2 regions of the Sodalis sp. C49 genome follow, and region 2 is predicted to be linked to the other one. Evidence: predicted binding sites of a transcription regulator. Region 2 holds the regulator's gene; the other holds the start of a gene.

Region 1 (16,099 bases), 2.0 Mb from region 2:
CGAACGATAGCAAAGGCGGTTCAATAGATAAATGCATTATTGCAAAAACAACCGTCTGTTTTGCTTATAAAACAGGCAAAAAAGCGCCTCTTTAAACAAAAATCATTATAGCAGGCGATTAATCGCAAAAAGGGGTTGCATCAAAGGCTGTCCGGAGTATAGTGCGCTTCCACGGACGCGGGGTGGAGCAGCCTGGTAGCTCGTCGGGCTCATAACCCGAAGGTCGTCGGTTCAAATCCGGCCCCCGCAACCAATTAAGCAGTAAAAGTCATACGTTAAGAAAAGAATTAAAAAAAAGAGTAAAAGAAGCAAGCATCTGACTGCTCACAGATGTAGTATATCGGACGCGGGGTGGAGCAGCCTGGTAGCTCGTCGGGCTCATAACCCGAAGGTCGTCGGTTCAAATCCGGCCCCCGCAACCACTTCTTGAAAAATGACAGGCTAAAGCGCTTAACCCACTCTAAGGTGGGTTTTTTGTTGTCTGCATTACGCAAAACGCGCCGCCTCACCGGCCCGAGATCACCCCACCCGCCGCAAAATACGCCTTGATGCCCGCCAGGATGGCGTGCGCCACCTGCTGCTGGAAATGCGTGGTGCGCAGGCGCCGCTCCTCTTCCACATTGCTGATAAACGCGGTCTCCACCAGGATGGAGGGAATATCGGGCGCCTTGAGCACCGCAAAACCTGCCTGATCCACGCTGCGTTTATGCAGGTGCGCGATTTTCCCCAGATGATGCAACACCGCCTTGCCGAATTTCAGGCTGTCGTTGATGGTGGCGGTCTGCACCAAATCAAACAAGGTATGATCCAGATAGCGGTCGCCGCTTTTGCCTACCCCGCCGATATCGTCCGCGGCGTTCTGGGTTTGCGCCAGGAAACGCGCAGCGGCGCTGGTGGCCCCTTTGGTGGACAGCGCAAACACCGACGCGCCGCGTGCCGCGCGGTTGGTAAACGCGTCGGCATGAATGGAGACGAACAGATCCGCGCGCTGTTTGCGCGCTTTCGCCACCCTGACCTTCAGCGGAATAAAGACATCCTCATTGCGCGTCATATAGACTTTCATATTGGGCTCACGGTCAATCAAGGCGCGCAGGTGGCGGGCAATCTTGAGCACCACATCCTTTTCGCGGGTGCGGAACTTGCCGATGGCGCCAGGATCCTCACCGCCATGGCCGGGGTCGAGCATGATGACAACCGGCCGGTCGCGCCCGGCTTTGCCGGCGCGCGGCGCCTGGGATTCGGGCGGCAGGCTGCGCGCAAGATCGCCCTGATTGTAGTCCTCCAGCAGCGCCAGCAGCGGATCGTCCTGCAGCGCGGAACGGCTGCCGGCCCGGGGATAGAGATCCATGATGAGACGATGTTTGAACCCGGCCACCGGCGGCAGGGCCAGGAAGCGCGCCTGGACCGGCTGCTTCAGTTCGATCACCATCCTGGCGGTGCGATCGTCAAACTGGCCGGCCCGTATCCGGCTGATGTAGGGGTCCGCTTCCCTGACCAATTGACCGGCGCCCTTCAGCACCGAATTAAGCTGGGCATCCTGGATATCCACCACCAGCCGGTCGGGATTGCCAAGGACAAACTGGCGATAGCGCAAGGGGGACTGGGATTCAAGCGTAATGCGGGTATAACTGGCTGCGGGCCAGATGCGCACGGCCACTACCAGCGGCGCCGCCATTCCGATGCGACTGAGCGTTAACAGCCAGGTGGCGGCGGTTGCCTGCAGCAGTCGCCTGCGCCCCTTATTATGATGTGAATCCGGCATATCGCCCCAGGATAAAAGCTAATATAATGAAAAAGCAGTCATTTTTTCGAATGGCAAAAACTTTAGCGAATCCGCCGGTATCTGTCATCCTTAAAAGGCTCTATGCTTAGTGCTTCGGGGTTTATTTTCGATTCTTTACAAACAAGAATGGGGAAAAATGCTGCTTGCCAATACCCTATTTATAGAATAAAAATACACAAAATCAGAATAATCATTCACAGAGGATTTGCCGTGAAGGAACGTAGTACTGAACTGGTCCAAGGCTTTCGTCACTCAGTTCCCTATATCAATGCCCATCGGGGCAAGACGTTTGTCGTCATGTTAGGCGGCGAAGCCATCGAACATGAAAACTTCGCCAACATCGTTAATGATATCGGCCTCCTTCACAGCCTGGGCATCCGCCTGGTGCTGGTCTACGGCGCACGGCCGCAAATCGACGCCAATCTGTCGGTGCACCACCTGGAACCTATTTACCACAAGCACACCCGCGTCACCGACGCGCCGACCCTTGAACTGGTCAAGCAGGCGGCCGGCCTGCTGCAGCTGGATATTACCGCGCGGCTGTCCATGAGCCTGAACAATACGCCGCTGCAGGGGGCGCATATTAATGTGGTCAGCGGCAATTTTATCATTGCCCAGCCGCTCGGGGTGGACGACGGGGTGGACTACTGCCACAGCGGCCGCATCCGCCGTATCGACGACGAGGCGATACATCGCCAGTTGGACAGCGGCGCTATCGTGCTGCTCGGGCCGGTGGCGGTATCGGTAACCGGCGAGAGCTTTAACCTGACCTCGGAAGAAGTGGCCACCCAGCTGGCTATCAAACTGAAAGCGGAAAAGATTATCGGCTTTTGTTCTTCGCAAGGGGTGTGTGACGATAAGGGCGAGATAATATCCGAACTGTTTCCCAATGAGGCCCAGCTGCGTATCGACGCGCTGGAAAAAAAAGGCGATTACCATTCCGGCACGGTGCGCTTTTTGCGCGGCGCGGTGAAAGCCTGCCGCAGCGGCGTGCGCCGTTGCCATCTGATCAGCTATCAGGATGACGGCGCGCTGGTGCAGGAACTGTTCTCCCGCGAAGGCATCGGCACCCAGATCGTGATGGAAAGCGCGGAACAGGTGCGGCGCGCGACCATTAACGATATCGGCGGCATCCTGGAATTGATACGCCCGCTGGAGCAGCAGGGCATCCTGGTGCGCCGGTCCCGCGAACAGCTGGAAATGGAAATCGATAAATTCACCATTATCGAACGGGACAACCTGACCATTGCCTGCGCCGCCCTTTACCCCTTTCCGGAAGAACAGCTGGGGGAGATGGCCTGCGTGGCCGTGCATCCCGATTACCGCAGCTCGTCGCGCGGCGAAATGCTGTTGCAGCGTATTACGCAACAGGCGCGCCAGATGGGGCTGAAAAAGCTGTTTGTACTGACGACGCGCAGCATTCACTGGTTCCAGGAGCGCGGTTTTACCCCGGCGGAAGTGGAAGTGCTGCCGCAGCAGAAGCAGGCGCTGTATAACTACCATCGCCGTTCAAAAATCCTGGTGGCGGACCTCACCGGCCAGTAACCGGGCTGCGCCGGCGAGCATTCCCGGGACGCCCGCCGGCTACCGCGTGCGCCGGCAAGCCTGCCGGCGGCCTACCCCTTTAACAGCAATTCCCGCAGGCCGCTGCGCCGCTCGGTCGGCGTGGCGATGGCCTGGCTTATCACCTCGTCGTTGGCATAGACCGACAGCCGCTCGCGTGCGCGGGTAATGGCCGTATAGACCAGCTCGCGGGTTAGCACCGGCAGAAACTGGTTGGGCAGCACCAGCGCCGTATGGATAAACTCCGACCCCTGGGATTTATGCACCGTCATGGCAAAAGCGGTTTCATGATCGGGCAGACGGCTTAACGGCACCGCCTTGATGGTGCCGTCAGGCAGCGGGAAGCAGACCCGCAGCGCCGACTGCGCATCCGGCAGCATAATACCGATATCGCCGTTATACAGTCCAAGGGACGGCGCATTGCGGGTGATCATCAGCGGCCGTCCCGCATACCCCCTGCCGACGGCATCCGCCTGGCGCTTAATCAATCCCGCCTGGGCCAGCGCCTGTTCAATCCGCGCGTTAAGGCCGGCGACGCCGAAGGGCCCTTCGCGCAGCGCGCACAGCAGGCGATAGCGGTCAAATGCCGCTAACACCGCGCCCGCCCCGGCGCCGTCCCGCACCAGCCGCAGGTAATCACGATAGCCCGCCACGCACCCGTCGAGCAGGCGCAGATAGTCTTCGCCGTCGCGCACCGGCGCGTAGGCCACGTCCTCATCACGCCCGGATTTCAGCAACGCCAGCGCCCCCCGGCCATCGCCGCTGTTAACGGTATTGGCCAGACGGCCGATGCCGGATCCCGCGTCAAAGCGGTAGCTTTTACGCAGCAGGCACAGGCTGTCCCCCGTCTGGTGTCCCGCCACGGGCGTACCCGCCGGCACCTCGCAGCCGGTAAGCCGCCGCAGCTGCGCATTACGCCCGGGACTATAGCCGTTCTCCGCCAGAAAGCAGATATCGCCCAGCACCGCCCCCGCTTCCACCGACGCCAGTTGGCAACGATCGCCTAAAAAAACCACCCGCGCCCGCGGCGGCAGCGCCGCGATCAGGCTGGCCATCATCGGCAAATCGACCATCGAGGCTTCGTCGACAATCAGGATATCTACATGCAGCGGATTATCCTGATGGTAACGCATGCGCTGGCTGTTGGGCTGCGCGCCCAGCAGCCGGTGCAGCGTCACGGCTTCAGCGGGAAACAGCCGCCGCTGCCGTTCGTCAAGGCCGAGCGCCGCCAGCGCCGCGCCAAGGGACTCGCTCAGGCGCGCCGCCGCCTTGCCGGTGGGCGCCGCCAGCTGGATACGCAGACGGGCATCGCCGCCCAGCACCACCATGGCGGCCAGCATTTTCGCCACCGTCGAGGTTTTACCGGTGCCCGGGCCGCCGGAAATCAGCGCCACCGGATGGGTGATAGCCACCGCCGCCGCCACTTTCTGCCAGTCCACCTCGCCGGCGCCGGCCGGGAAAAACCGGTCCAGCACCCGCCTGATAAGCGCTTCATCCCCAGCGGGCATGGGCCGGATGGCGTTAAAAAAATGCGCGACCCGCCGTTCATTTTGCCACATGCGCTGCAAATACAACCGGCCCTGATCTAATACCAGGGGGGTGGGCCTGGAACCGTCGCTGACCGCCGGCGACGCGTTCAGCAAACGCGGCCACTCGTCCGGCGAGGGCTTGCCGGCAAGGCGCCAGGCATGCTCGGCCAGTTGCGGATGCCGGCCGTTGAACAGGCCGCCGGGCTGCAATAGCGTCAACGGCAGGCAAACATGTCCGGCGCCGGCGTCGGCGCTCAGGCAGGCGCAAGCCAGCAGCAGCGCCGGCTCATCCGCGCTCGCCAGCATGCGGGCAAACTGGATATCCAGCGGCCGCCAAAGCCGCAGTAATTGCGCCTGCTCGATCACAACGTCCATTAAATCGCCTTATACTCGCTGGTGACCGCCGCGCCCTGGCTGAATAATGTATCCAGGCCGTCAATCAGGGCCGGTTCAGGGCGGCAGTAAAATATGCCGTTGCCGGGATTATCGGCCGCGACGCCGCGCAGGAACAGATAAAAGACTCCGCCAAAATGGCGGCGATAATCATAATCCGCCAGGCGATGGCGCAGGTAACGGTGCAACGCCAGGGTATACAGCTGGTATTGCAGATCGTAGCGATGCTCCGCCATGGCCTGCGCCATCGCCTCGGGCGTATAGGCGGCATCGTCTTCGCCCAGCCAGTTGGATTTGTAGTCCAGCAGGTAATAACGGTCCTGCCAGCAGAACACCAGGTCGATAAACCCCTTCAGCATTCCCCGCACCTGGGGAAAATCCAGCGGCGGGCAGCGCGCGGACAACGGATCGTAGCGTTTGCACAGCGTATCCAGCGCGCCGGCGGTCACTGTGGCGTCGATCGGCAGATAGAACTGCAGCTCCGCCTGTTTCCGCCCCGGCGCCAGCCGGGAGAGCGTAATGCCGGAGGCGCCGAGCGGCGCGTTTAATACCCGGTCCATCCACTGCCCGATAACCGGTCGCCAGATGTCGCTGATGCCGTTTTGCGCCAGTTGCCCATTGAGCCAATCCTTATCAAGCGGCCGGGTAAAATCGAGCGATTCAAACAGGGCGTGCAGGAAGGTGCCGGGGGAGGCGCCGCGCGCAAAGGTATGGGGCGACAGCTCGGGTTCGGCATCCTGACGGCGTTCGCCCACCGCGTCGACGTCCAGCCGGGGCAGCAGTTCCATCAGCCCCGGTCCGCCGCCGTGCTGTTGCAGGCCGGAATAACTGGTGACGCGCCAATTGTCCTGCGCGCGCGGCTGAAAGCGCCGGGCGGCGAGGCTATGCCGCGCCGTCACGGCCGGTTGCCAGGGGCGCCCCTGCGGCTGGGTAATCACGTCCAGGACGATATCCGCTGCGCACAGCTGCTCAAGCCGCGCCCGCAGGACGGCGCCGCCGCCGGGCTCGCCCTGCTGTATCAGGTAGCCCAACGCGCTTTGATGCACATCGGTATCGCCGTTTTTGGCACGGGAGCCGCGAAACAGCGGCGCGATACCGATGCAACATTGATAAATGGAACGGGTCAGCGCCACGTACAGCAGGCGCAGGTCTTCCGCCAACCGCTCTTCCTCCGCGAGCGCGAGGCTCTCCTCGGAGGCCGCCAGATCCAGCCAGGCCTGGAAATCACTGCGGTCATGGAACAAGGGGCGCTTTTGCAGACGAAAATCGGCGACAAACGGCAGGAATACCAGGGGAAATTCCAATCCCTTGGACTTATGCACCGTGGTGATCCGCACCAGATGGCGGTCGCTTTCCAGCCTCAGCTGCTGGTTATCGGCCTGGGTGTTGGGCTGTTCAATCTGCAACGCCAGCCAGCGCACCAGCGCGTGTTCGTTATCCAGCTGCGCCGAGGCTTCCTGCAGCAGTTCGGCCAGATGCAGCAGATCGGTCAGCCTGCGTTCGCCATTGACGCTGGCCAGCAGGTTCTCCGCTATCTGATGGGCGATCATCACCTGGCGCAGCATCGGCAGCACGCCGCGTTGCCGCCACAGCTGGCGATACTCGGCGAACTCATCCACCAGCGCGTCCCAGGCCTGGCCGTTGTGGTTGACGGCATCGATATCCTGGGCGTCAAGCCCCATCAGGCTGGTGGCCAGGGCGCAGCGCAGGGCGTTATCCTGGCCCGGGATCAGGATTGCCTGCAACAACCACAGCAGCTCGCGCGCCTCCGGCGTTTCATAAACGCTGTCACGATTGGACAGGTAAACCGCGGGGATCGACAATGCGCTTAACGCGTCGCGCACCAGGGAGGCTTCATTACGGTTACGCACCAGCACCGTCATGTCCGAGGCCTGCAGCGCCTCGCGTCCCTTGCGGCCGTTAAGCCAGGCGCGCCCGTCCCGGCCGGCGGTCAGCAGGTCGCTGATGGCGGCGGCGCACTGGCGCGCCATTAAATGTTGGTACTCACTTACACCGGTTCCGTCCCCCGCCAGCAGCCAGACCCGCAGCGCCGGCTGCGGCGCCTGGTCGACCATCAGCGACAGCGCGTCGTTTTCCGGGGCGGCGGCGACCGGCAAAAAGGGAATTTGCGCAAAAATAAAGGGGTTTGCGAGCGATTGGAACAGGCGGTTCACCGCGCCGATCATGGGCGGCGAGGAGCGCCAGTTGGTGCCGAGAGTATAGTGGGCGCTAACTTCGCTGCGGGCGCGCATATAGGTAAAAATATCCGCGCCGCGAAAAGCATAAATCGCCTGTTTGGGATCGCCAATCAATACCAGCCCGCAGGTCGGCTGCCCGCCATAGAGGCGGCGGAAAATGCGGTATTGCTGGGGGTCGGTATCCTGGAATTCGTCAATCATCGCCACCGGATAGCGCGCGCGCACCGACTGCGCCAGGGCGTCACCGCCCTCGCCCCGCAGCGCCTCGTCAAAACGGCTAAGCAGATCGTCAAAGCCCAGTTCACCGCGCCGGCGCTTTTCGAGTTGCAGCGCGAGGCGCATTTCATCCAGCGCCAGCACAAAAATCAGCTCGCGCAGCGTCAACGCCTCCTGGAAAAACCGGTCGATTTCGTCGAACAGGGCATGTTCGGGCGGGCTGCCCTTGATGGTTTTGGCGCGCAGTACCGATTGGCGGAAGCGTTCAAGCTCTTTTGGCACCGCATAATCATCGGTTGGCGCGGCGGCCCAGGCTGACATTTTATCCAGCCACACAGGCAGGTTTTTGCTGCTGTATGAGCGCTTATCGACGCCTGAGTCGCCCACCAGGGCCGGCAACAAACCGGCGGATTGGCGCCATGACCGCTTAAGGGCGTCGATGCGGGCGATAATGCGCTCATGCCGCGCCAGGATGGACTCGGTTTTATCCGGCGGATTGCGCACCACCGGCGCCTCGCCCTGCATATAAGGCAGCAATTCAGCCAACAGTTTTTCCGGACCGTCCCATTCCTGGTGTATGGCCTGGGCGATGGCGTAAGGCAGCGGGTAGCAATGGCGGCGCCAAAAGTCGGCGCAGACCTGGCGTCTGAGCGCCGATTCGTCTTCCACCAGGGTTTGCTGGAACAACATACCCGACTCAACGGTATTCTGGCCGAGCATGCGCTGGCAAAAGCCATGAATGGTATAAATCGCCGCTTCATCCATCTGCCGTTCGGCCGCCAGCAGTAAACGGGCGGCATGCTCCGTATCGGCGACCTGGGCCAGCAGTTCTTGAAACAGGTCGTCCTTGCCGGGTTCACGCAGGGAAGGACCCCGCACGCAGGCCAGCCGCAGGCGGTGGATATTCTCCCGGATGCGTCCCCGCAGTTCCTCGGTGGCCGCCTCGGTAAAGGTCACCACCAGGATTTCTTCCACGCTGAGCGGGCGCTGATAAGCCGCCTGCTGGCCCAGCCCCAGCAGCAGGCGGAGATAAAGCGCCGCCAGCGTGTAGGTTTTCCCGGTACCCGCCGACGCCTCGATAAGGCTTGCGCCCTGCAACGGCAACGTCAGCGGATTAAGTATCTGCGCGGTCAAGGATGCTGTTTTCCTCTATTGATGAGCAAGCACGGGTAACGTCCTTTGCAGCGCCGAGGCGTTGGGATAAAGCTGCCAGCCCGCGGGCGCGGCATATTCCGCCGGAGCGTGGCCGTCGCCGCTGCCGCCAATCTGGGATAATAGCGCCAGCCCGGTCGGCGCAATCACCGCCTGATGGAAAAAATCAGCCAACTGCGCGAGCGTCAGCTGTCGCAGCGCCGCCACTACTTTAGCACGGGTATCGAAAGACAGGTTATCGCGCTCGATATCATCGGTATATTGTCCCACTTCTTCGGCCAGCGTCTGCGGCTGCTGTAGCAATTGGCTGATAATGCCTTGCTTATACTGCTCGAAATCCGCGGGCGCCATAGCGCGCAGCCGCCGTTCCGCCTCGGGGAAAAACGCCTGGTAACGCTGGTAAAGGTATGCGGGCTGGCGGGTGCCGCTTTGCAGCACAAAACCGATCCCGCCCTGGTCGCCGACAAATACTGGCACCATAAAAATCGCATATCCCAACTGTTCCTGGGTGCGCAGCTGCTGGTAGAACCAGGACTCCACGATTTGCGCCAGCATATAGCTATTAGCCATGCCCTGTATCCGGTCATAGCCGGCGGGGACATACGCCGCGGACAGCGCCGCATCAGAACTGCCGCCCTGTTTTTGCATCACGGCCAGCTGCGGCCGGGTAATCTGCACTTTGTCGGCGCGCCGCCACTGCGTGCCCGTCCAACCTATCTGTTTCTTCAGCTGTGCCGACAGCTCGGTGGCCTGCTGCGGCGTCATATTGCCCACCACCAGCATATCCAGCGCGGTGGGCTTGAACAGGGTTTCGCGGTAATCAATCACATCCTGTACCGTCATGCCGTCAATCAGGGCGCGCCGCTCATCCCGTTCCACATACGGCAGGGCCGACAACACTTTGACCGGGATCATCGCCTGCGCGTACGGCTTCTCTTTTTCCGTGCCGTCCAGCTGCTGGCGATACCAGCTTTTGGCCTGTAACAGCTGATCAACCGTCGGCGTAAAGGTGGCGTAACGCTCCACCAGGCTTAATACCAGTTGCGACAGGCGCTGGGTATACCCCGAGGCTTTAATGGTCAACCCGTCGTTTTCATAGGTGGAAAAGCTGATGCCGCCCACATAGGCCTGATTGCTGAGCTCGGCCAGATCCTGGCTGGCGATATAGTCGTTCAGGGAATAAAGCACCTGATTGCGGGCGGAAGCCATGACGGCGGGATTACGGAAATTGAGGGTGATATCCGCCCGCGGCACGTCGGCGAAATACCGGCTGGGCATATAACGCAGCCGCAGTCCCGGTTCGTCGATCAGCAGTTGCGGATAGGCCGGCGCCGCGGTGGCTTTGATTAATGAAAAATCGCTGGCGATATAGGGATTGAGCGCCGGCAGCGACAGCTGGATATGAGGCTGGGTCTGACGCCATAACGTCAGCCGTTGCGCCGGGATTTTATCCACCTGGTAAGGCGCGTTGACAAAATAAGCGCTTTTGTTATGCGGCTCGTCCGGACTGATAAACCAGATGCGGGCCTTGTCCGGCGTCATGCCGTCCAGGCGCGCGGCGATGGCCTTGGGATCGTAGCGGTCCGCCACATAGGCGGAATCGAGCACGTGCTGTACCGGCACCCGCAGCATGGAGTCCACCAGCCATTCGATATAATCCATATTGCGGGTAATCACCGGGTAGCGGAAATCCTGTTCCAGCACATGGGCAATCTCATCGAAATATTGCCTCTGTATCCCTTGTTCGCGCAGGGTCTTCAGGTAACTGAAGATTGCCGCCACCACTTCATCCCGTTGCCTGAGCCCTTTATCGCTCAGGGACGTGGCGATGGCGAACACCCCGCCGTTGCGATCGACCATGGGATCGGCGCCCGCGTCTATGGCATCCGCCAGTCCCTGTTTCTGCAACCAGTCAGCCAGGGTGTTCGGACTGCGGTTGCCAATCAGGTAACTGATATAAGTATCGGTTTTACTGCGAAAAGCCTGGCTGTTATTGGTGATGGGAAACTCGATGCGCAGCATTTTCTGCGGCTGCACCGGCTGGTAGTGGATCAGGACGCCGGTTTGCTTTTTTGTCACCGCCGGTGCGGTAATCTTGGGCACCGTAGCGTGGCGGTTGGCCACGCGTCCGTAGGTGGCGGCCGCGATCCGCGCCAATTCGGGCAACGGCTGATTGCCGTAGATCACCGCCACCATCAGGTTGGCGGAGTAATAACGATGATAAAACGCCTTCAGCGCCTGGTGCAGGTTGCTGCCCGGCTTATCGCGTAGGGTGTCGAGGTTGCCGCCGGAAAAACGCGAGCCGGGATGGGCGGGATTCATGGTTTCGGCGCGGATTTGCGCCATGCGTAAGCCGTCATTGGCGCGGGCCATGGTGAGTTCGGCATCGACCGCATGACGTTCTTTGTCGGCGTTGCCGGGATCGAGCAACGGCTCGGCGATGGCGTCCGCCAGGCGATCGATGGCTGGCTCCAGGGCGTTATTTTCCACCTCGAGGTAAAATGCGGTGCGGTAGGAGGCGGTGCTGGCGTTATGATCGCCGCCGTGCTTTTTCAGGAATTCCGCCAGGTTTTCCGGCTGTGGGTATTTTTTCGACCCCATCAGGATCATATGTTCAAGATAGTGGGCCAGGCCCAACTGGTCATCCGGGTTCTCAAGCGATCCCACCGGCACCGCGATGGCGGACAGCGACTTCACCGCCTGCTTATCGCTGACCAGCAATACCGTCATGCCGTTGGCCAGCCTGACGGCCTGGTACTGGCGTATGTCCTTGCTGCTCTTGCGGATGGTCTCCTTTATCGGCTGCCAGCCGGCGATATCCGCTACGGCAGGCGCAATGCCCAAACAACACAACACAGCACAACTGAACAATCCCACAACCAATCTACGCATTCCACTCTCCAACAACCCTGAAGGGCCGGCCATGGCCTCTTCGCTTATTTCGCGATGTATTTACCGACTATCGCCGGTGTTGTTAGCTTAACGTGCTTTTTTTCCCCCGTCGTGCCTTTTCGGCTTCCGCCAGATTGAGGCTGAACGGCGGCAGCAGGTAAGTTTGCGCCGCCTGGATAATCGCCTCGACATGCGGCGCGTTGAGTTGCCGCATCAGCCGCTGCAGGTAGGGGTCTTGTCCCTCGCCGGGCGTGTAGCCGTCCCCTTGCCAGGCCTGCATCAGCTTATCGCGCGCCTGGAGCTGGCAGGATTCCCCCCAATCAATGGCGCCCGTACCGTGGTCGTAGCTTTGTGCCAGCCATGCGCCGCCGGCGCGGTGTAATAATAGCAGCGGCGTGCTCATGCCCTGGCCATAACCCGTCACCAGCGTCAGTAAAAACGCTTTCGCCTGCTCCGGCGCCAACGCGGCAAAACGCCACTGGCCCTTGGTGCCGTACATGCGGCTCTCCCCGCCGCCGCCCATGGCGCACCATGCCAGATGCTCCAGCCACAGCGCCATGCCGTCTTTCATCGATAAAACGCCCGGACGCCAGCGCAGCAAGCCGTCGCTCTGCGTCTGGGGCAGCCAGCCGCTCAGTTCGGCGTCGCCCAGCATCAGGCTTATCTCGATGCTTTGCGCCCCATCACGGCGTTGTTCGCGCACCGTTTCAGCCAGCAGGGCCATTTCATCGCGCTGTTTGGCCCAATACAGTTCGCCGAATGCGCCGTAGGGCAGGTATCCGGCCGCCCTGAAGGTACGGTAAAGCCGGTCGGGATCTTCCCCGGCGATAAGCGTATTAAGCAGTTGGTCGTTAAGCTGGTAGCGGTCCAGGCCTTCGACGACAAACGGCTCGTCGGCGGACAGCTCGGTTTCTTCCAGGCGGAAATAGACGCCCAGACGCTGCTGGAAATAGGCGCGCACCGGGTGGCCGTAAAACCGTTTCAGCACATCAAACGCCAGCAGGGTAACCGGCTGCGGGTCCAGCGGACGGGTAAACTCGGGATGGGGCTTGCCGCCCGCGCTGGCGGCGGGCAGCCACTCCGCGGCAAAACTTTGCTGTTCGGTATCCTTGATAAAATTCTCGGCGGCAAACGGCATGCGGCTGTGCCACTGGCACAGATGCGCGCTGACCCGGGCGGCGCTGGTGTCCACATCCACCGCCTCATCCCCCGGCAGGTAAAAACTCTGCGCGACATACTCGATCAATTCGCTGACCAGCACCGACGGATAGCGTTGACTGTTATCCTGGATCGAACGGCCGATAAAACTGATGTAAAAACGCTGCTGGGCCGACAGCAATGCTTCCAGGAACAGGTAGCGGTCATCGTCGCGGCGGCTGCGATCGCCCCGTCTCGCCTGGCCGGCCATTAAATCGAACCCCAGCGGCGGCAGCGAACGCGGATAGACGCCGTCGTTCATGCCCAGCAGGCACACAACCTTGAAAGGGATGGATCGCATGGGCATCAGCGTGCAAAAATTAATCGTGCCCGCCAGGAAGCGCTGGCTGACGCGCTGCTGATCCAGCCGGGCGGATAATTCGTCGCGCAGCAGCGTGATCGACAAGGGTTCGTCATAGGCAGCCTGCAGGCCGAATTGCAGGATCTCCTGCCATTGGGTTTCCAGCAGGGCCAGCGCGGCTTCGGTCTCGCTGTCCGGCAGGAAAAAGTCCGCCGCCAGTTCCCGACAACAGGGCAGCCATCCGGCCAGGTCGCGCGGTTCCCGCAGGATGTCCCGCCAGCGCCTGAGCTGCGCCAGCAATTCCGCCAGATGGCCCACCAGTTCCGCAATCAGCCCGCTTGATTCGTCGTAAGGCAGAATACCTCGCCAGTCCCCGCTATGGCTGTCCATGGCGTACCCCAGCAGCATGCGCGTCAGCCCGAATTGCCAGGTATGCTGGCCGGTGGCGGGCAGCATCAGCTCGCGGATATTATCGTCGTCCAGGCCCCAGCGGATGCCCGACTCGGCGACCCATTGCCGCAGCAACTTCTGCCCGTCCTCGTTAATCGAAAAACGCGCCGCCACCGCCGGCACCTCAAGCAGCGCCAGCACCTGTTCGGCGGCGAAGCGGCTTTGCGGCAGCTCCAGCAAGGACAAAAACGCCGGCAGCGCCGGATGGATATGGCGCGCGCGCCGGTCGGAAATGGCAAACGGCAGATAGCGCCCGCTGCCGGCATGACCGAATACCGCCTGGATCGCGGGCGTATAACGATCGATATCCGCCACCATGACGATAATGTCGCGGGGCGACAGGCTGGGATCGTCGCCGATCATCGCCAGCAGCCGATCGTGCAGCACTTCCACCTCGCGCTGCGGACTGTGGCAGACATGCAGGCTGAGGGAACGATCGGAGGGCTGCAGCAGCCGTTTTGTCCGGCTGTTCTCCAGCGTCTCGCGGGTCATGCCGACCACGGCATGATCTTCCAGTTCCAGTATGTCGCGCTGCAGGGTGGATAGCAGGCCGTCGTCCGGCGGGTCGACAAAGGCGTCTACTTCCTGGACGCCCTCCAGTTGGGCCAGCAGATACAGGTTATCGCGGCCCAGTTTACCCCAGGAAGCCAGCAGAGGATTGCCGACCTGCTGTTCTCCCGCGTCGTTGAACAGCGCCCCGGCCTCCGCCGGCCGGCGGAAAAGGCCCTGTTCCCGTGGCTCCCGGTAATGGGTGCGTTTGCGGTTTTGCAACTTGGCCAGGAAGGCGTAATCGCGGATATCGCCCCAATAATAGCGGCAAGGGTTGGTGAAAAGCAGATGAATGTCGATATGGCGCCCCAGCGCCTGCAACGCCTGTAGATAGGTGGGGGGCAAGGCGGAAATGCCGCAGATAAATACGCGTTCGGGCAGGCCCGGCGGACATTCGGCCGCCTCTTCCAGCGTCTGGATAAATCGGGCGTAGAGGTTGGCGCGATGCCAGGGAGATTGCCCGGCCCGGTCGGTGAACGCCACCAGTTCCCGCCACAGCGGGGCTTGCCAGGACTGGGCGTCGCCCAGGTCCGGCACCGGCTCTGCGCGCTGCCAGCGCTCCAGCCAGTCCGGCCTGAAGACCAGGTATTGATCGAAAAGATCCGCGATACGGGCGGCAAACTGGAAACATTTGCGCCGGTCGCCGTCATCCTTAAGGTACTGGCAGATCACCTCGAACCCGGGCTGCTGGCACAGCTTTGGCAGCAATGCCATCAGTTTCCAGGTCATGGCATCCTTGGAGAACGCGCTCTCCTGCGGGATATCCGGCAATACGCGGGTGAACATTTGCCAGATAAAGCTTGCCGGCAAGGGAAATTCGATATTGGCGGAAATGCCGAACCGCGCCGCCAGCGCCATCTGCATCCATTGGGCCATGCCGGAGCTTTGCACCAGGATCACCTCCGGCTGGAACGGATCGCGCAGCGGACGCCCCTCGATCAGCGCGGCGGCCAGCGCTTTAAGCAAATCCAGCTGGTTTGAATGGTACACCGTAAACATGCCGCCCCCTTTCGCCTGACCCAACGGGTGTTACTCATGCCGACACTCTAGCGGTATTCGCGCTGAAAACAAGCGTTGATCATCCGCCATCGACGGTATCACCCCCACGTCGCTTCGCATCCACGGGCAAACAAAACCATTCGCACAGCGTTGCCCGTTGCCCGCGCGCGGTTGCGACCCCGGCACTGACCCGCGTACAGCCGCCGGCCAGCGGCTGTACGACGATATCGAGCCGCCAACCGGCGGGCAGGTCCATGCTGTCAGCCAGCCTGTCCCGCAGGCTTGGCAGGCGATATCCTTCCAACGCCTGGTGGCTGAGCGTCAACGCCTGGCGGTACTGGCGCACATCCTCCTGCCGGTTCGCCAGCCGCTGCAGATAGTGCAGCATAAACAGCGCCACCAGCGAAAACAACAGTACCGCCATTAATGCTTCCGGCATGCCGTGCCCCCGCTGATGATAGCTTTTCATTACACCTCGCAAAGGATTCAGCCCGGGTGGTAGTCCAGCCAGCCCGCGGGCAGCGGCGTCAGACGCCATGATGTTGCGCCGTCCCCCAACTGCCCCACAGGGCGCATCGCCACCACGCGGTACAGATACACCGGTTCGGCTACACCATCGCCGTGGCCGCGCAGTATCCATCTGCCGCCCGCCCCCGCCAGCAGGCAGGCCTGGAAATTTCCGCCCGGCGGCCGCAGGCATTGCCCGTCCTCCCCCCGCCAGCACTGGCCGGTTCCCCACGACAGCGCGGATTCGGCCTGATGAAAAGCGCTCAGGTAATGCTGTTCATCGGCAATCAACGCCAGGGAAGCATCCATAAAACGCTGCCACGCCGCCAGGGCCGCCATGCCGGTAAACAATACGGCCAGCAGCGCCGCC
Region 2 (16,099 bases):
CGCCTTCTTTGCCTGTTTTGCATTCTACTGGCTACGCCATGGTCCTACGCCGCCAACGTGCGATTGCAGGTGGAAGGACTGGAGGGAGAATTGCAGCGTAATGTCCGCGCGCGCCTGTCCACCATCGGCGCGGATGAAATCACGGCCGATGCGCGATTCCAGGCGCGCGTCGACGGCGTGGTGCGGGAAGGGCTGCGCGCCCTGGGCTACTACTCGCCGCAAATCGATTTTGAGTTCCGCCCGGCGGTCAACGGCGGACGGCCCGTGCTGCTGGCCAAGGTCGCGCCCGGCCAGCCGGTGAAAATCGCCGGCGTGAACATCAGCCTGCGCGGCGACGCGCGCACCGATAGGGATTACCTGGGCCTGGTGCGGCGCAGCCGGCCGGCCATCGGCAGCGTGCTCAATCATGGCGATTACACCAATTTTATCAGCGGCATGACCGGCCTGGCGGTACGCAACGGCTATTTTGACGCGGATTTCCCCAAGCGGCAGCTTGGCGTATCGCCGGAACGCCACGAAGCGTTCTGGGATGTGATCTTTGACAGCGGCCAGCGTTACCGCTTCGGCAAGGTGCGTTTTCACGGCGCGCAAATCCGCGAGGACTACCTGCAGAATATTCCCGCTATCCGCGAGGGCGACGAGTACAGCGCCGTCTCGCTGGCGGAGCTTAACCGCCAGCTTGCCGCCACCAACTGGTTTAACTCGGTGGTGGTCTCGCCCGATTTCAGCGCCGGGAAAACCAATAAGGTCCTGCCGCTGGACGCGGTGGTAACGCCGCGCAGCCGCAATATTATCGAAACCGGGGTCGGATTTGCCTCCGACGTCGGGCCCCGGGTCAGAACCACCTGGAACCGGCCCTGGCTCAACGACCGGGGCCATAGCCTGCAGACCACGCTGAGCGTATCCGCTCCCGAGCAGGCGCTGGATTTCAGTTATAAAATCCCGCTGCAAAAAAGCCCGCTGGAGCAATATTATGTGGTGCAAAGCGGGTTTAAGCGCGAAGACCTTAACGATACCAAATCCGATGCCACCACGGTCAACGTGGCGCGCTTCTGGGATTCTTCTTCCGGCTGGCAGCGCTCGGTCAACCTGCGCTGGAGCCTGGACCATTTTACCCAGGCCAATGTCACCGATACCACCATGCTGCTCTATCCCGGCTTCACGGTTAACCGTACCCGGCAGCGCGGCGGGCTGATGCCCACCTGGGGCGACTCCCAGCGTTATTCCATCGACGTGTCCGATACCACCTGGGGCTCGGATGTGGATTTTTTCATTCTGCAGGCGCAAAACGTCTGGGTACGCACCCTGGCGGATAAACACCGTTTCGTGGCGCGCTATAACCTGGGCTGGATCGAAACCAATAATTTTGATCGCGTGCCGCCGTCCCTGCGTTTTTTCGCCGGCGGCGATCGCAGCATCCGCGGCTACCGGTTCCGGGCCATATCTCCCCGCGACGAGGATGGCAAGCTAACCGGCGCCTCGAAGCTGGCCACCGGTTCCCTGGAGTATCAATACAATGTGACCGGCAGGTGGTGGGGAGCCACCTTTATCGATACCGGCCAGGCGGTGAATGATTTCCGGCAGACCAGCCTGAAAACCGGCGCCGGCGTCGGGGTAAGATGGCAGTCGCCGGTAGGCCCGATCAAACTGGACGTGGCCGCGCCCGTAGGCGATCCCGAGGAACATGGATTGCAGTTCTACATAGGATTAGGGACAGAACTATGAGTCTTGCAAAAAAAATCGGCCTCGGCATCCTGACCGTTATCGTACTGCTGCTCGGCGCGCTGGCGTATCTGATCGGCACCACCAGCGGCCTGCATCTGCTGCTGAACGGCGCCGCGCGCTGGGTGCCGGGACTGGACATCGTCAGCGTCAGCGGCGGCTGGCGCGATCTGACGCTGAAGGGGGTGCGCTATCAGCAGCCGGGCATGACGGTAAACGCGAACGAGCTGCATCTCGCGCTTGATTTCTCCTGCTTTCGGCACAGTGCGCTGTGCGTCAACGATCTTGCCTTGAGCGGGGTGGATGTGGCGATTGACACCGCCGCGCTGGCGCCGGGCCAGCCGGACGCCCCGGCCGCGGCGCAGGACACCACGGCGATAAGTACCCCCTATCCGCTGATCCTGCGTAATCTCAGCGTCAACGGGGTGCGGGTGCAAATCGACCATACGGTCATCGCCCTGGACAGGTTCCACAGCGGCATGGATTTTCGCGGCAATACGCTTATCGTCACGCCCACGGAGATTAATGGCCTGCTGGTGGCCCTGCCGAAAGCGGCGGCGGTGCTGGCCGACCAGGCAATCGACGCCGTGGCCCAGACCGATGAGCAACGACGCGCCGCCGCCCGCCTGGCGGCCGAAAAGGCGGCGGCACAGGCGCCGCCCTTGGCGGAAACCTTAAAGGCGCTATTCGCCGTCCCCGTGTTGCCCGGATTGCCGGATATCCAGGTGCCGCTCAATATCCAACTGCAGGAACTGCGCGGTACGGACCTGCGGCTTACCGGCGATACCGATATCCAGGTAACAAGCTTCCTGATGCAGGGGCGGACGCTGGATCGGGAGATCACCCTGGAACGCCTGCGCATCGACGCCGTGCAGGGTTTGCTGAGCGCCAGCGGCAAGGCGCGCCTGGAGGGACAATGGCCGCTGGAATTAACCGTTAACACCCAACTGAATATCGATCCGGTCAAGGGCGAGAGGATCAGGCTGACGGTCGGCGGCAGTTTACGCGATCGCCTGGATACCGCCCTGAATTTTTCGGGGCCGGTCAAGGCGCAAATCAATGCCGGCCTGCGCCTGGCCGACAGCGGCCTGCCGCTGGAGGTGACGTTCGCCAGTCCTGGCGCGCAGTGGCCGTTGACCGGCGAACCGCAATATCGCCTGCGCGATCTGGCGCTGAAGGTTGATGGCAAGGCGGTGGATTATACGCTTGCCATGCAGGGCGCCGTCAGCGGCGAGGGCCTGCCGCCGGCGGATCTGTCCCTTGAGGGGAAAGGCAATCCCACGCAGTTTACCTTGACGCGCCTGCGCGTGGCGGCTCTGGAGGGAACGACCGATCTGACGGCGGTGATTGACTGGAGCGACGCGGTGAGCTGGCGGAGCGAACTGACGCTCAGCGGCATCAATACCGCCCGGCAATGGCCCGATTGGCCGGCCCGGCTCGCGGGCAAGATTTCCACCCGGGGCAGCATCCACGGCGGCAGCTGGCAGCTGCGTATCCCCGAACTGACGCTTAACGGCAATATCAAACAAAACCCGGTGACCGCCCGCGGTTCCCTGAGCGGCAACGCCGCCGGGCAGTGGCATATTCCCGATCTCCGGCTGGCGCTGGGGCGCAACAGCCTGGATATCAAGGGTGATTTAAACCAGCAACTGGCTCTCGACGCCGTGCTCGATGCGCCGAACCTGAACGGCGTCCTGCCCGGCCTGGCCGGCACCGCCCGCGGCCGGTTCACGGTACGGGGCGAGCGGCAGACGCCGCAGGTCAACATGGATCTGAACGCCGTCGGGCTGCGCTGGCAGTCCCTGACCGTGCGTCGCATCGCCCTGGCCGGCAATCTCCGCGTTAGCGATATCGTGCGCGGCGACCTGAACCTGCGCCTGGATCAACTCCAGCAGGATAACCTGCTGGTGCGCCAGCTTACCCTGGCGGTAACCGGCGACGAGCGCCGCCACCAGCTGCGCCTGAATTTGCAGGGCGATCCGATTGCCGGCGAGTTATCGCTTAACGGCGGCTATGATCGGCAGCGGCAGCGCTGGCAAGGCGCCCTGACCCAGACGCGTATCGGCACGCCGGTGGGCGACTGGCGGTTAACCCGCGCCATGACGCTGGATTATCAGCATAGCTCGCAGCGCGTCGTTATCGGCCCCCACTGCTGGCAGAATCCCAACGCCCGGCTTTGTGTTCCCGCCGCCATCGACGCCGGCGCCGGCGGCCGGGCCGCGGTGGTGCTCGAGCGTTTCGATCTGGCGATGATCCGTCCCTTCCTGCCGGCGGACACCGCGCTGAGCGGCCTGTTTACCGGCCGGGCGGAGGTGAGCTGGCAACCGGGCGGCGGATTGCCCCAGGCGCGAATCGCCCTGGTGGGCAGGGGGGTAAAGGTGGTACAAAATGTCCAGGGCAATGCGTTGCCGGTAGCCTTCGAGACGTTAAATCTCAACGCCGGCCTGGATCACGACCGCGCGCGTCTGGACTGGCAGGTGGGCATTGCCGGCAATGGCCAGTTTACCGGCCAGGTGGCGGTGGCCGATCCCCAGGGGCGACGCACGCTTTCCGGCGACGTTACTATCAGCCGGCTGTCGCTGTCTGTCCTTAACCCCATTTTGTCGCGGGGAGAAAGCGCCGCCGGCATCCTGGACGCCCGTCTGCGCGTCGGCGGCAGCGTCGCCCGGCCGCAGCTGTATGGGCAATTGGGCCTGGACCGGCTGCTGATGCGCGGCAACTGGATGCCGTTTGCCATGAATGAGAGCCGTCTGGCGATGGTGTTCAACGGCACCAGTTCGACACTGCAAGGGGTTATCCATACCACCCATGGACAGCTTAACCTTGGCGGCAGCGCCGACTGGAGCAATATCAGCGCCTGGCGCGCGCGGATCGCCGCCCAGGGCTCCGGGATAAGAATTACCGTGCCGCCCATGGTGCGCATGGATGTCTCACCTGATATTGTGTTGGAGGCCGCGCCGCAGGTCTTTACCCTTAACGGCCGGGTCGATATACCCTGGGCGCGGATCGAGGTGAAGGAATTGCCGCCGAGCGCGGTGGGCGTGTCGCCCGACGAAGTGATCCTCGATAAGCAGCTGCGCCCGGTGGAACAGGCAAAGGTCAACACGGTTATCAACAGCAACCTGGTTATCCATGTCGGCCGCGATGTGCGGCTGGATGCCTTCGGACTGAAGGCGCGGCTGGAGGGCGATCTGAAAATGATCCAGGATAAGCAGGGCCTGGGCCTGAACGGCCAGATCAATATCCCGTACGGCCGTTTCCGGGCCTATGGGCAGGATTTGAGCGTCCGGCGCGGGCAATTGATGTTCGCCGGTCCGCCGGATCAGCCGCTGCTGAACGTTGAGGCCATTCGTAACCCGGATAACACGGCGGACGGTGTGATCGCCGGCGTCAGGGTGACCGGCATGGCGGATCAGCCACGGCTTGAGGTGTTCACCGAACCGGTGAAATCGCAGCAGGAGGCGCTGTCTTACCTGCTGCGGGGCCAGGGGCTTAATACGCCCGGCGCCGACAGCAGCGCGATGACGTCGATGTTAATCGGGATGGGGGTTGCGCAAAGTGGGCAACTTGTGGGTAAAATCGGCGCAGCGTTCGGGGTAAGTAATTTAACCCTGGATACGCAAGGTGTCGGCGACGAGTCCCAGGTCGTGGTCAGTGGTTATGTTGCACCCGGCTTGCAAGTTAAATATGGGGTCGGTATTTTTGATTCATTGGCAACGTTAACGTTACGTTACCGTTTAATGCCGAGACTTTATCTGGAAGCCGTGTCTGGTCTCGATCAGGCATTGGACTTGCTCTATCAGTTTGAGTTTTAACAATGCGAATAATTGTCTACGGTAGTCTGCGACGCAATCAAGGCAACAGTCATTGGATGACGAACGGCCAGTGGTTAGGCGATCACGTGATCTCCGGCTTTGAATTATACGATCTCGGTCATTATCCGGCGGTCGTCCCCGGCACGGGAACGGTATATTGTGAGGTATATCGCATTGATTCCTCGACGTTGGCCGAGTTGGATGCCCTGCGCACCAAAAGCGGCGAGTATAAACGGGCCCTGATCGCGACGCCTTACGGCGGCGCCTGGATGTATGTCTACCAGCGGCCGGTGGAGGGATTGCGGCGGTTGTTGAGTGGGGACTGGGTAAAACGCGCCGAAGAATCCTGAACCCTGAGTGATGGCAAGGAAATGCGCAAACCAGGCTTTGCGCATTTCCGGGACAGGGACAGGCGTAACTTATTTCTTAGCGCGTTCGAAGGAGGCGATAATTTCCGCTTTTGCGGCTTCGGCGTTTTCCCAGCCCGACACTTTCACCCATTTGCCTGCTTCCAGATCTTTATAATGTTCGAAGAAATGGGTGATTTGCGCCCGCAGCAGCGGAGACAAGTCTTCCACGTCTTTCACATTGTCGTACTCTTTGGTCATTTTGGTGTGCGGCACCGCCACCAGCTTGGCGTCTTCGCCGGCTTCGTCGGTCATCTTGAGCACGCCTACCGGGCGGCAGCGAATAACGGAACCGGGTTGCAGCGGGTACGGCGTCGGCACCAATACATCGACCGGATCCCCGTCGAGCGAGAGGGTATGGTTGATGTAACCGTAGTTGCAAGGGTAAAACATCGCGGTGGACATGAAACGATCGACAAACAGCGCACCGGTTGCTTTATCAACTTCGTATTTGATCGGGGAAGCGTTGGCCGGGATTTCAATCACGACGTAAATATCCTCGGGAAGATCTTTTCCTGCCGGTACCAGATTCAAGCTCATGTCAGTTTCCTTAACCTTTCCAATAATAATGGCCTAGCGCCTATTATAACCAAAAAATGCGGTAGTTCACCGCCGAATACTTGCCTGCGGCGAATTAACCGACCCAATCCGGCCTGTGAGGTGACTCACATAACGGATATATAACGGATTGATCCCCGCTGAATCGATAAAGTCTTCGCCGGTGCCACCGATAACCGATGCAGGGCGGAGTGTACAGCCTCTGCCGGGTGATTTGTATTCATCAACATCTGAAAATGCAGGGGCGGAGCTATGTTGAAAACCATGAGCGTCAAGGTTGGATTACTGACCTGGCTGATCGTGATGACCATTATTTTATTTATTGTCGGTGGTATCGGCATTCGTACCATTCAGCAAAGTTCACGTTCCCTGCAAGCCATTAACCAGGTTCAGGGCGAGGAACTGGGCCTGTTATCCCGCAGCTATAACGCTTCGCTCAGGGCGCGCACAGAGGCGTCACTGGCGGTAAGGCAGTATGAGACCGGCCTTATCAACGAAGCCCAGGCATCGACGGCCAATGTCAAGGCGTTGGCCAAGCTGGCCGACCAAGATATGGCGGCGTTTCTGGCGACCGGTTCGGTGACCGCCGAGGGCGCCAGGCGCGCCCAGCAGCTGAACCTGGTGTATCAGCGTTATAATGAACAGGGCGTTAAGCCCGTCATGGTCGCCCTGAATAATGCGAATCCGGACGGGTATTATCAGGTGCTGGAGACGCAGCTTACTCCGCTCAGCCTGGAGATGGATAAGGCGCTGGACACTTTTCAGCACTATGCGCTGCAGACCGGGCAGCAGATCCAGCGTGACGCCGCCGATGCCGCCCGTATCCAGTTGATGCTGACGATTGTCGCCTGTGTGCTGGCCCTGGTGTTGTCGGTGATAGCCTGGCTGGCGGTGCGCAGATTTATCCTGCGTCCGCTGGATGGCGCCATTGTCCATCTGGAACATATTGCCGCCGGCTCGCTGTATTATCCGGTGAGCGCCAGTAAAGCCACCGAGCTGGCGCGTCTGAACAATGCGCTGTCGTTGATGCAGGATGCGCTGGCCGGCACCGTGAGCGAGGTGCGTGTGGCGGGCGGCCAAATCGATACCGGCACGCGGGAATTGGCCCAGGGCAATACCCATCTTTCCCAGCGGACAGAAGCCTCCGCCGCGGCGCTTGAACAGACGGCGGCGAGTATGGAGCAGCTGACCCAGACGGTGAAACTGAATGCCGAGCATGCCCGTCAGGCCCATGAGCTGGCCAGGGCGGTGTCCGATACCGCCGACAAGGGGAGCGAGGTGGTCTGTTACGTGATTGAAAAGATGCAGGCGATTACCGCGAGTTCGCGTCGTATCGCCGATATCCTGGGCGTGATTGACGGTATTGCGTTCCAGACCAATATCCTGGCGCTGAACGCGGCGGTGGAAGCGGCGCGCGCCGGCGAGCAGGGCAGGGGATTTGCGGTGGTGGCCGGGGAGGTGCGTAACCTGGCCCATCGCAGCGCGGAGGCGGCGAAGGAGATCAAGGGGTTGATCCAAGAGTCGCAGGGGCGGGTTAACGAGGGGTCGGAGATGGCCCATACCGCCGGCGAGACCATGGATGAAATTTCCGAGGAAGTGATGCGGGTGACCAAGCTGATGCGTGAGATTTCCAATGCCACCGATGAGCAGAGCCGCGGCATTGAACAGATTAGCCTGGCGGTGTCGCAGATGGACGCGGTGGCGCAGCAGAACGCCTCGTTGGTGGAGGAATCAAGCGCGGCGACGCGTTCGCTGCAGGCGCAGTCGCAGCAGTTGGCGAAGAGTATGGCGGTGTTTCAGCTTGAGGAGGTGGCGGCAGTGGCGGAAGAAGTGAGTGACGTGGAGGCGGCGGCCTGAAGGTGTAGTACCGCTGATCTGGCGTTGGCGCGTGCTCCCTTGGACATATCTGTGTTGAGTTCGGCGTTGGCGGGCAGATATGGTCCGGCCATCATATTGGGCACCCGTGAATATGGATGTCGCCACGGCGGGGGGGTGTAGCTTGCGGCGAGGGTTATGTCGTTGCGGTAAGGTTTATGATGCCGCGGTGCAGGTTTCGCTTGCCGTGCGTTCGGTGGTTATATGCAGTGCCGGGTGCTGGCAAGCGACAAAGAGGCCGTACCGCGACGGCCTCCTTGACCTCCGCGCGGCCGGCAGATCGTGCGCCGCTGCGCGGTTCCCGGCAGCGCTGCATCCCGGCTTTTTGGACCGCCCGATATGCGCTCCCAGCGCAATCCGGGCTTTCGCCGCTCCCGGCGGCTCATCCAGCCGCGATGCGCGCCGCCGGCGCACTCTATGCCGGCATCACGTCAACACCATCGCCTGTGAGCAAATCGGCGTTTTGGGGTTCTTAGCGGTATGCGCTTACCGGGAAAACTACCAGTATTCATTTTTTTAGTGGCTGATGGCTGAAAGCGTATTTTTTACTGCTAAAACTTAACGCTGAATGATGAATGTTTTACTGTTCGACTGCATAACGATAACGGGTAAGGGCATGTCTGAATAACCGGTTTTTCGCTGCGCCAACTGTATTCCCTACTCGTTGCATCCCATATTAGTTAATCCTATGCCGACGCCTGACCTTATCCTAAGCAACAGCGCCGCTATCGCTTCATAACATGCAGTACGAACAGCGACATGTGGACCGGCATAAAGCGCGCTGACGGCGCCTGTGCCCCCGGCATGAGCCGCCGGGAGCGGCGAAAGGCCCGGTAGCGCCGGGAGCGCTAACCGGGCCGGTGCATAACGGGGGCATGGGCGGCGGAAGGCATCGCGCAGCGACGCGCGACCTGCCGGGCGCGCGGAGGTCAAGGAGGCCGTCGCGGTACGGCCTCTTTGTCGCTTGCCGGCACCGGGCACGCCATATAACCACCGAACGCACGGCAAGCGAAACCCGCACTGCGGCAACATAAGCCCCCCGCAAGCGCCAGCGAAATCCCAGCCAAAGCTGGCCGCTTTCCATTTAAATGCAGGCAAATGCAGGCGAAAAGGTTCGTCTATCTCTGTTACGGCGTGCTGTATACGTAGCAGCCCTAATGGGCGCGCTCTCCCTTGAACACGTCTGCTTTGAGATGAGTGTTGGCGGGCCTAGCGCGCCATGGGGCGCTCGGTCGGGCGGGAAAAGCACGCCCGATTCGACCCCATTGGCACGCTCTCCCTTGAACACGTCTGCTTTAAGTTCGGCGTTGGCGGGCCTAGCGCACCATGGGGCGCTCGGTCGGGAGGGAACACCACGCCCGATTCGACCCCATTGGCACGGACTCCCTTGAACACGTCTGCTTTGAGATGAGTGTTGGCGGGCCTACCGCGCCATGGGGCCTCGGTCGGGCGGGAACACCACGCCCGATTCGACCCCATCGGCACGGTCTCCCTTGAACACGTCTGCTTTGAGATGAGCGTTGGCGGGCCTACCGCGCCATGGGGCCTCGGTCGGGCGGGAACACCACGCCCGATTCGACCCCATCGGCACGCTCTCCCTTTAACACGTCTGCGTTGAGTTCAGCGTTAGCGGACCTGCCGTGCCGCGAGGCGTGGTTATTATTCGTCGGGGAAATCGCGCATAAAGCGCTCAGCGTCGTTGACCATGGATTCGGTGCCGACAAAGAACGGCGAACGCTGGTGGAGCTGTTGCGGCACGATATCCAGGATGCGGTTTTTGCCGTCGCTGGCCTTGCCGCCGGCCTGTTCGGCCAGGAACGCGACCGGGTTGCATTCATACAGCAGGCGCAGTTTGCCCTGCGGATGCGTGGCGGTGCTGGGATAAAGGTAGATGCCGCCCTTGAGCAAATTGCGGTGGAAGTCGGATACCAGCGAGCCGATGTAGCGGGAAGTGTAGGGGCGGTGAGTGGCCTCGTCCATCTCCTGGCAGTATTTGATGTATTTTTTAACGCCGTTGGGGAACTTGATGTAGTTGCCTTCGTTAATGGAATACATATTGCCGGTGGCCGGGAAGCGTACGCTTTCGTGGGAGAGGCAAAATACGCCGATGGAAGGATCGTAGGTAAAAGCGTGGACCCCGCAGCCGGTGGTATAAACCAGCATGGTGGACGAGCCGTATACTACGTAACCCGCTGCGACCTGCTTGCTGCCGGGCTGGAGGAAATCCTCGAGCGTCACCGGCGTGCCCACCGGCGTGACCCGGCGGTAGATGGAAAATATCGTGCCTACCGAGACGTTGACATCGATATTGGATGAGCCGTCCAGCGGGTCCATCAGCACGACATATTTGCCGCTGGTGGAGCGCTCGCCGTCAAAAATAACGATTTCGTCTTCTTCTTCGGAAGCAATGCCCGCTACCTGTCCGCGCGCCTTCAGCGCCGCTTTTAATTTTTCATTGGCAAACAGGTCGAGTTTCATCTGCACTTCGCCCTGGATATTGGATACGCCGCTGGTGCCGAGGATATCCACCAAACCCGCTGTATTAATATCGCGGTGAATGATCTTCGCCCCTAATTTTATCGCGGAGAGTAACGCGGTAAGTTCACCGGTGGCATGTGGAAATTCGTGCTGTTTCTCTACGATAAATTCGCCTAACGTTTTCATATCACTTTCCCTGGATCCAAAGAATGACCATGTTGCTAAGGATGAAAAGCGGTACAATCGATTTTCACTGACCAATTTCACTGACCGATTTCACTGACCGAGTAACAGTCCGGTTAACCTGACAGAGCTAACACTCATCGATTTGCCGCTTACGTATGTAATGCAGTTTAGCTTAAACGAATGCGAGTACATCATCAAATCCGTTTATATCAGTCGGCCGCAGCGGTAGAATGAGCCGCAGTTCGTGTTAAAAAATGGAAAAATTATGCGCATACACATTCTCGGGATCTGCGGCACATTTATGGGTGGGCTGGCGATGCTGGCGCGCGCGTTGGGGCATGAAGTGACCGGGTCCGATGATAACGTCTATCCCCCGATGAGCACGCTGCTGCAGGATCAGGGCATTGTGCTGATCAAGGGTTACGATCCGGCGCAGCTGACGCCCGAGCCGGAACTGGTCATTATCGGTAATGCGATGAGCCGCGGCAATCCCTGTGTGGAAGCGGTACTGGAGCGGGGTATTCCTTACATGTCCGGCCCGCAGTGGCTGCACGATCGCGTGCTGCAGCAGCGTTGGGTGATAGCGGTGGCCGGCACCCATGGCAAAACCACCACCGCCGGCATGGTAACCTGGATCCTGGAGGAGTGCGGCTATCAGCCGGGGTTCGTGATAGGCGGCGTGCCGGGGAATTTTACCGTTTCCGCACGTTTAGGAGACGGCGCGTTTTTTGTGGTGGAAGCGGATGAATACGATTGTGCGTTTTTTGATAAGCGTTCCAAATTTGTCCATTATTGCCCGCGCACCCTGATTCTTAATAACCTTGAGTTCGATCATGCGGATATTTTTGACGATCTGAAAGCCATCCAAAAACAGTTCCACCATCTGGTCAGGCTGGTGCCCGGCAAAGGGAAAATCATCCTGCCCGATAACGACCCGCATCTGAAGCAGGTGATGGCGATGGGCTGCTGGAGCGAGCAGGAATATGTCGGTGAGGAAGGCAGCTGGCGGGCGAAAAAAAGCGCGGCGGACGCCAGCCGGTTCCAGGTCTTCCTGCAAGGCGAGCTGATGGGCGACGTGCAGTGGGATCTGGTGGGCGAGCACAATATGCATAATGGCCTGATGGCGATTGCCGCCGCCCGTCACGTGGGGGTGCAGCCGGCCGATGCCTGCCGGGCGTTGGGATCCTTTATCAATGCCCGCCGTCGTCTTGAGCTTAAAGGGACTGCCAACGGCGTGAAACTCTATGATGATTTCGCTCACCATCCCACTGCAATCCTGGCGACCCTAGCCGCGTTGCGCAGTAAAGTTGGCGGTACCGCGCGTATTCTGGCGGTGCTGGAACCGCGCTCCAACACCATGAAAATGGGCTTGAATAAAAATGAGCTGGCGCCTTCGCTGGGCCGCGCCGACGAGGTATTTTTATTCCAGCCCCAGCATATTCCCTGGCAGGTGAGCGAGGTGGCGGAGGCGTGCGTACAGCCGGCGCATTGGAGCGCCGATGTCGATACGCTGGTGGAAATGATTGTCAAGACGTCGCAACCGGGCGATTACATTCTGGTGATGAGCAACGGCGGCTTCGGCGGCATTCATGAAAAACTGCTGGCGCAGTTAAACCTGAAAGCCGGCCTGGCGGTGTAGGCGCCGTGCGCAAGCCAAAAAAACCCCCGCAAGCGGGGGAAAAGGTTCGCCGGATAGGACGACGAGAGGGAATCGGCTGTCCGCGTCTTGGGTTATTACTGGACACAGGAATAACTGAGGGCGACGACGGCATAACCGCTTTGACTTCTGGAGTAAACTCTTTCTGCACTGCGTTATTGATTATTGTTTCAAGCCTTGACGAACCCGCCGGCTTTCAGCAATTCAGCCCAGGGCGCGGCGGCAAGTCGCTGCCGGTGCCCTCCATCCATGTGCTTATTTATACAACTCGGCCGTGGCGTGCCAGGTATCATTTTCACGGGCTTCCGTGATGTGGTATGCCGTTGCGCCTTTGGCTTCAGCAGCTTGATTCAGCGCCTGATGGATGTCGGAAGGCGCACCCGCGATCCCGCCTACGCTTACGGTGCCGAACGAATGCAAGCCGCTGGCCTGATCCTGCGAGATTGATTCTGCGGCGAAGGCGCCGAAAGATAAGGCTGACATTACGGTCATCAGTGATACTGCGGTTTTAATTTTCATGTTTTATACCTCTACTATTCTTTTGACTGACGTTCTTCATGCTGTTCTTTATTGCTGACAACAGGATGTAAAACGTGATGTTCATCACGAAACAAAGTATACACTAGTAACGGCAGGTATTAGTAGTTTGCTCATAATTTATTATGAAACTTTATTTCTGTACTTTCGCATGATATAAGAAAAAGCTATTAAAAGTGGTTGAATAATATACAATTCATGTTAAATAATTGTAATTTCAATCAGATAGCGAGTTTTAGCCAAACGTGCTGTCTGGCCGGCCACCGGCGGTGGAAACCGCCGCGGTGAAACCATAGAGAGAATATTAGCGGGGCTTAGGACCACAAAGGCAGCATCATTTGTGGCGTGATGACGCTTTTGCAGCGGCATAAAAGAGATGAAAAGCACGAATGTTAGGCGCTGGCGTTATAAAGCGCCCGATCGTCGGCTTAGAGTTCCTGTTCAAACAGAATAAGGATGGCTTCGTAAAGCTGCTTTACGCTAAAACCCTTGGCGGGGGTGGTAAAGATCGTATCGTCCCCGGCTATGGTGCCCAGGATGCCTTCGGATTTACCCAGGGAATCCAGCAGCCGCGCGATAAGCTGGGCGGCGCCGGGACTGGTATGGATAACGATAACCGCGTCGTTGTGATCGACATCCAGCACCAGGTTTTTCAGCGGACTGCTGGTGGTGGGCACGCCCAGTTCCGCCGGCAGGCAATAGACCATTTCCATCTTCGCGTTGCGGGTCCTTACCGCGCCGAATTTAGTCAGCATCCTTGATACCTTGGACTGGTTAATATTTTCAAATCCCTGTTCTTGCAATGCAAAAACGATTTCACCTTGGGAGCTGAATTTCTCTTCCTTAAGCAAGGCCTTAAAAGCTTTCACCAGTTCTTCTTGTTTAAAGTGGTTGCGCATATTTTCCCAAACCAGTAGCCAGTATTGTCCGACGAATTATGCATAAATTTGCATTTTTATGCAATAACAATGCGCAGCCACCGCCAGGATGGCCAAATTAAGTCGGCAAAACAATCAGCTTAGCAATATCTATTCAAACCGACCATGACCGGGCTCCCATATTTCATGGCCGTTAAAAGTAAAGAGAATGTTATTAATTTGATGTTGTTTTAACCATTGCTGTCGGTGTAGTGTGGACGCTAACCACGGGTATTGAACGGCGGCGACAGGCATTATCCGGTGAGGTCATCCGGCATGGGAATTCGGGCGGCTAATAGGGATAAAAAAGGGAAGTTAATGCGTCAATTCTCAAATTTGCGATCGCTGATTTGTTTTTACCCGTTTATGTCTCTATGATCATAACCAGATGATTTGACGGCATTTAATTTTTCCTATAATAATAAGGAGATTAGAATGAAAGTCGCAGTTCTCGGCGCAGCGGGTGGCATAGGCCAGGCCCTTGCCCTGTTGCTCAAAACCCAGCTCCCTCCAGGTTCAGAACTCTCTCTTTATGACATCGCCCCCGTAACGCCCGGCGTGGCGGTCGATCTCAGCCATATTCCCACCGCGGTCAAGATTAAGGGCTTTAGCGGCGAGGACGCAACCCCCGCCTTGGCAGGGGCGGACATCGTTCTTATTTCCGCCGGCGTGGCGCGTAAGCCCGGCATGGATCGCGCCGATCTGTTTAACGTCAATGCGGGCATTGTACGCAACCTGATCAACCAGGTGGCGAAAGCCTGTCCCACGGCGTTAATCGGCATTATCACCAATCCCGTCAATACCACCGTGGCGATTGCCGCTGAAGCGCTGAAGAAAGCCGGGGTGTATGACAAACGCAAGCTTTTCGGCGTCACTACCCTGGATATCATCCGTTCCAATACTTTTGTCGCCGAGCTGAAAGGCTTGCGGCCCGAGGACGTGGAAGTGCGTGTGATTGGCGGCCATTCCGGCGTCACTATCCTGCCTTTATTGTCACAGGTGAAAGGCGTGAGCTTCAGCGAGCAGGAAATCGCCGATCTCACCCGCCGTATCCAGAATGCCGGCACCGAGGTCGTGGAAGCGAAAGCCGGCGGCGGTTCGGCCACGTTATCAATGGGCCAGGCGGCGGCGCGGTTCGGCTTGTCGTTGGCGCGCGCCATGCAGGGTGAAGCCGGCGTGGTGGAATGCGCGTACGTTGAAGGGGACGGCGAATTTACCCGTTTCTTTGCCCAACCGCTGTTGTTGGGCAGACAAGGGCTGGAAGAACGTCAATCCATCGGTACCTTGAGCGCGTTCGAACAGCAGGCGCTGGAACAGATGAAGGATGTGCTGAAGAAAGATATCGAACTGGGCGAAAAATTCATCAATCAGTAGCCTGTACGCCGCGACCCGGAACCCTGGGCCGCGGCTGTTAGCGATCGCCATCGCACGTGCCGGCGGTGGGACGCGCCGGTCATCTGCCGGCCTCCGACCCTTTCCCCTTCATTTGGTCCCTTCCTCATCAGGTTAAACGTATTTTACCCCAGCTTATGTGGACATGTTTTTCATCATTTACCAGCATGTCTTATCGGCGATTTCTGCAATTAAAAACGCGTTTTACCTGCCGCTAGGTTAATTGCCTTACTTAATTATTCTATTGATAAATAGTGTTTATTTTCAGTTTATGGGATAAAAACCAACCACGATCTCATTTTTACATCCGTTGTAGCGCTTACTGCTTTTTTTGTGTTGTAATTGACGTAACGGCAAGCCGTAATGGCTAAACTGCAAAAGCGAACCTATAACGGAACCGTGCCTGGGTAAGACCGCTGCGTTAAAAGGGTTTTACAGGTATTGCGGAATGGAGATAACGAGAGTTATTACCAGACAAGGAGGGAAACGATGGCACTAAAAAAGGAATGGATAGCCACGCATGAACTGATAGGCGTCGGTGGGTTGCCTAAAACG

The links. Region 2 encodes ArgR, which controls arginine synthesis, uptake and breakdown. Its sites were predicted from a motif close to ANTGAATAAAAATACANT; they were not measured.
Positions count from the first base shown of each region.
Region 1: a site for ArgR is predicted at 1,944-1,961, ahead of argA (amino-acid N-acetyltransferase). Genes of this name have one in related genera too.

Region 1 covers NZ_CP163303.1:4,705,995-4,722,093, reverse strand. Annotated here, with positions in the region: tRNA gene ABUK12_RS21330 (tRNA-Met) at 177-253, shown strand; tRNA gene ABUK12_RS21325 (tRNA-Met) at 346-422, shown strand; gene amiC (N-acetylmuramoyl-L-alanine amidase AmiC) at 506-1,762, opposite strand; gene argA (amino-acid N-acetyltransferase) at 1,994-3,328, shown strand; gene recD (exodeoxyribonuclease V subunit alpha) at 3,400-5,250, opposite strand; gene recB (exodeoxyribonuclease V subunit beta) at 5,250-8,816, opposite strand; gene ptrA (pitrilysin) at 8,832-11,726, opposite strand; gene recC (exodeoxyribonuclease V subunit gamma) at 11,809-15,222, opposite strand; gene ABUK12_RS21290 (prepilin-type N-terminal cleavage/methylation domain-containing protein) at 15,302-15,661, opposite strand; gene ABUK12_RS21285 (DUF2509 family protein) at 15,709-16,099, opposite strand, start outside.
Region 2 covers NZ_CP163303.1:2,743,497-2,759,595, reverse strand. Annotated here, with positions in the region: gene ABUK12_RS12460 (autotransporter assembly complex protein TamA) at 1-1,725, shown strand, start outside; gene ABUK12_RS12455 (autotransporter assembly complex protein TamB) at 1,722-5,537, shown strand; gene ABUK12_RS12450 (gamma-glutamylcyclotransferase) at 5,540-5,887, shown strand; gene ppa (inorganic diphosphatase) at 5,957-6,484, opposite strand; gene ABUK12_RS12440 (methyl-accepting chemotaxis protein) at 6,755-8,359, shown strand; gene fbp (class 1 fructose-bisphosphatase) at 10,037-11,041, opposite strand; gene mpl (UDP-N-acetylmuramate:L-alanyl-gamma-D-glutamyl-meso-diaminopimelate ligase) at 11,307-12,680, shown strand; gene yhcN (peroxide/acid stress response protein YhcN) at 12,954-13,217, opposite strand; gene argR (transcriptional regulator ArgR) at 13,664-14,134, opposite strand; gene mdh (malate dehydrogenase) at 14,588-15,526, shown strand; gene ABUK12_RS12410 (DNA-binding protein) at 16,034-16,099, shown strand, end outside.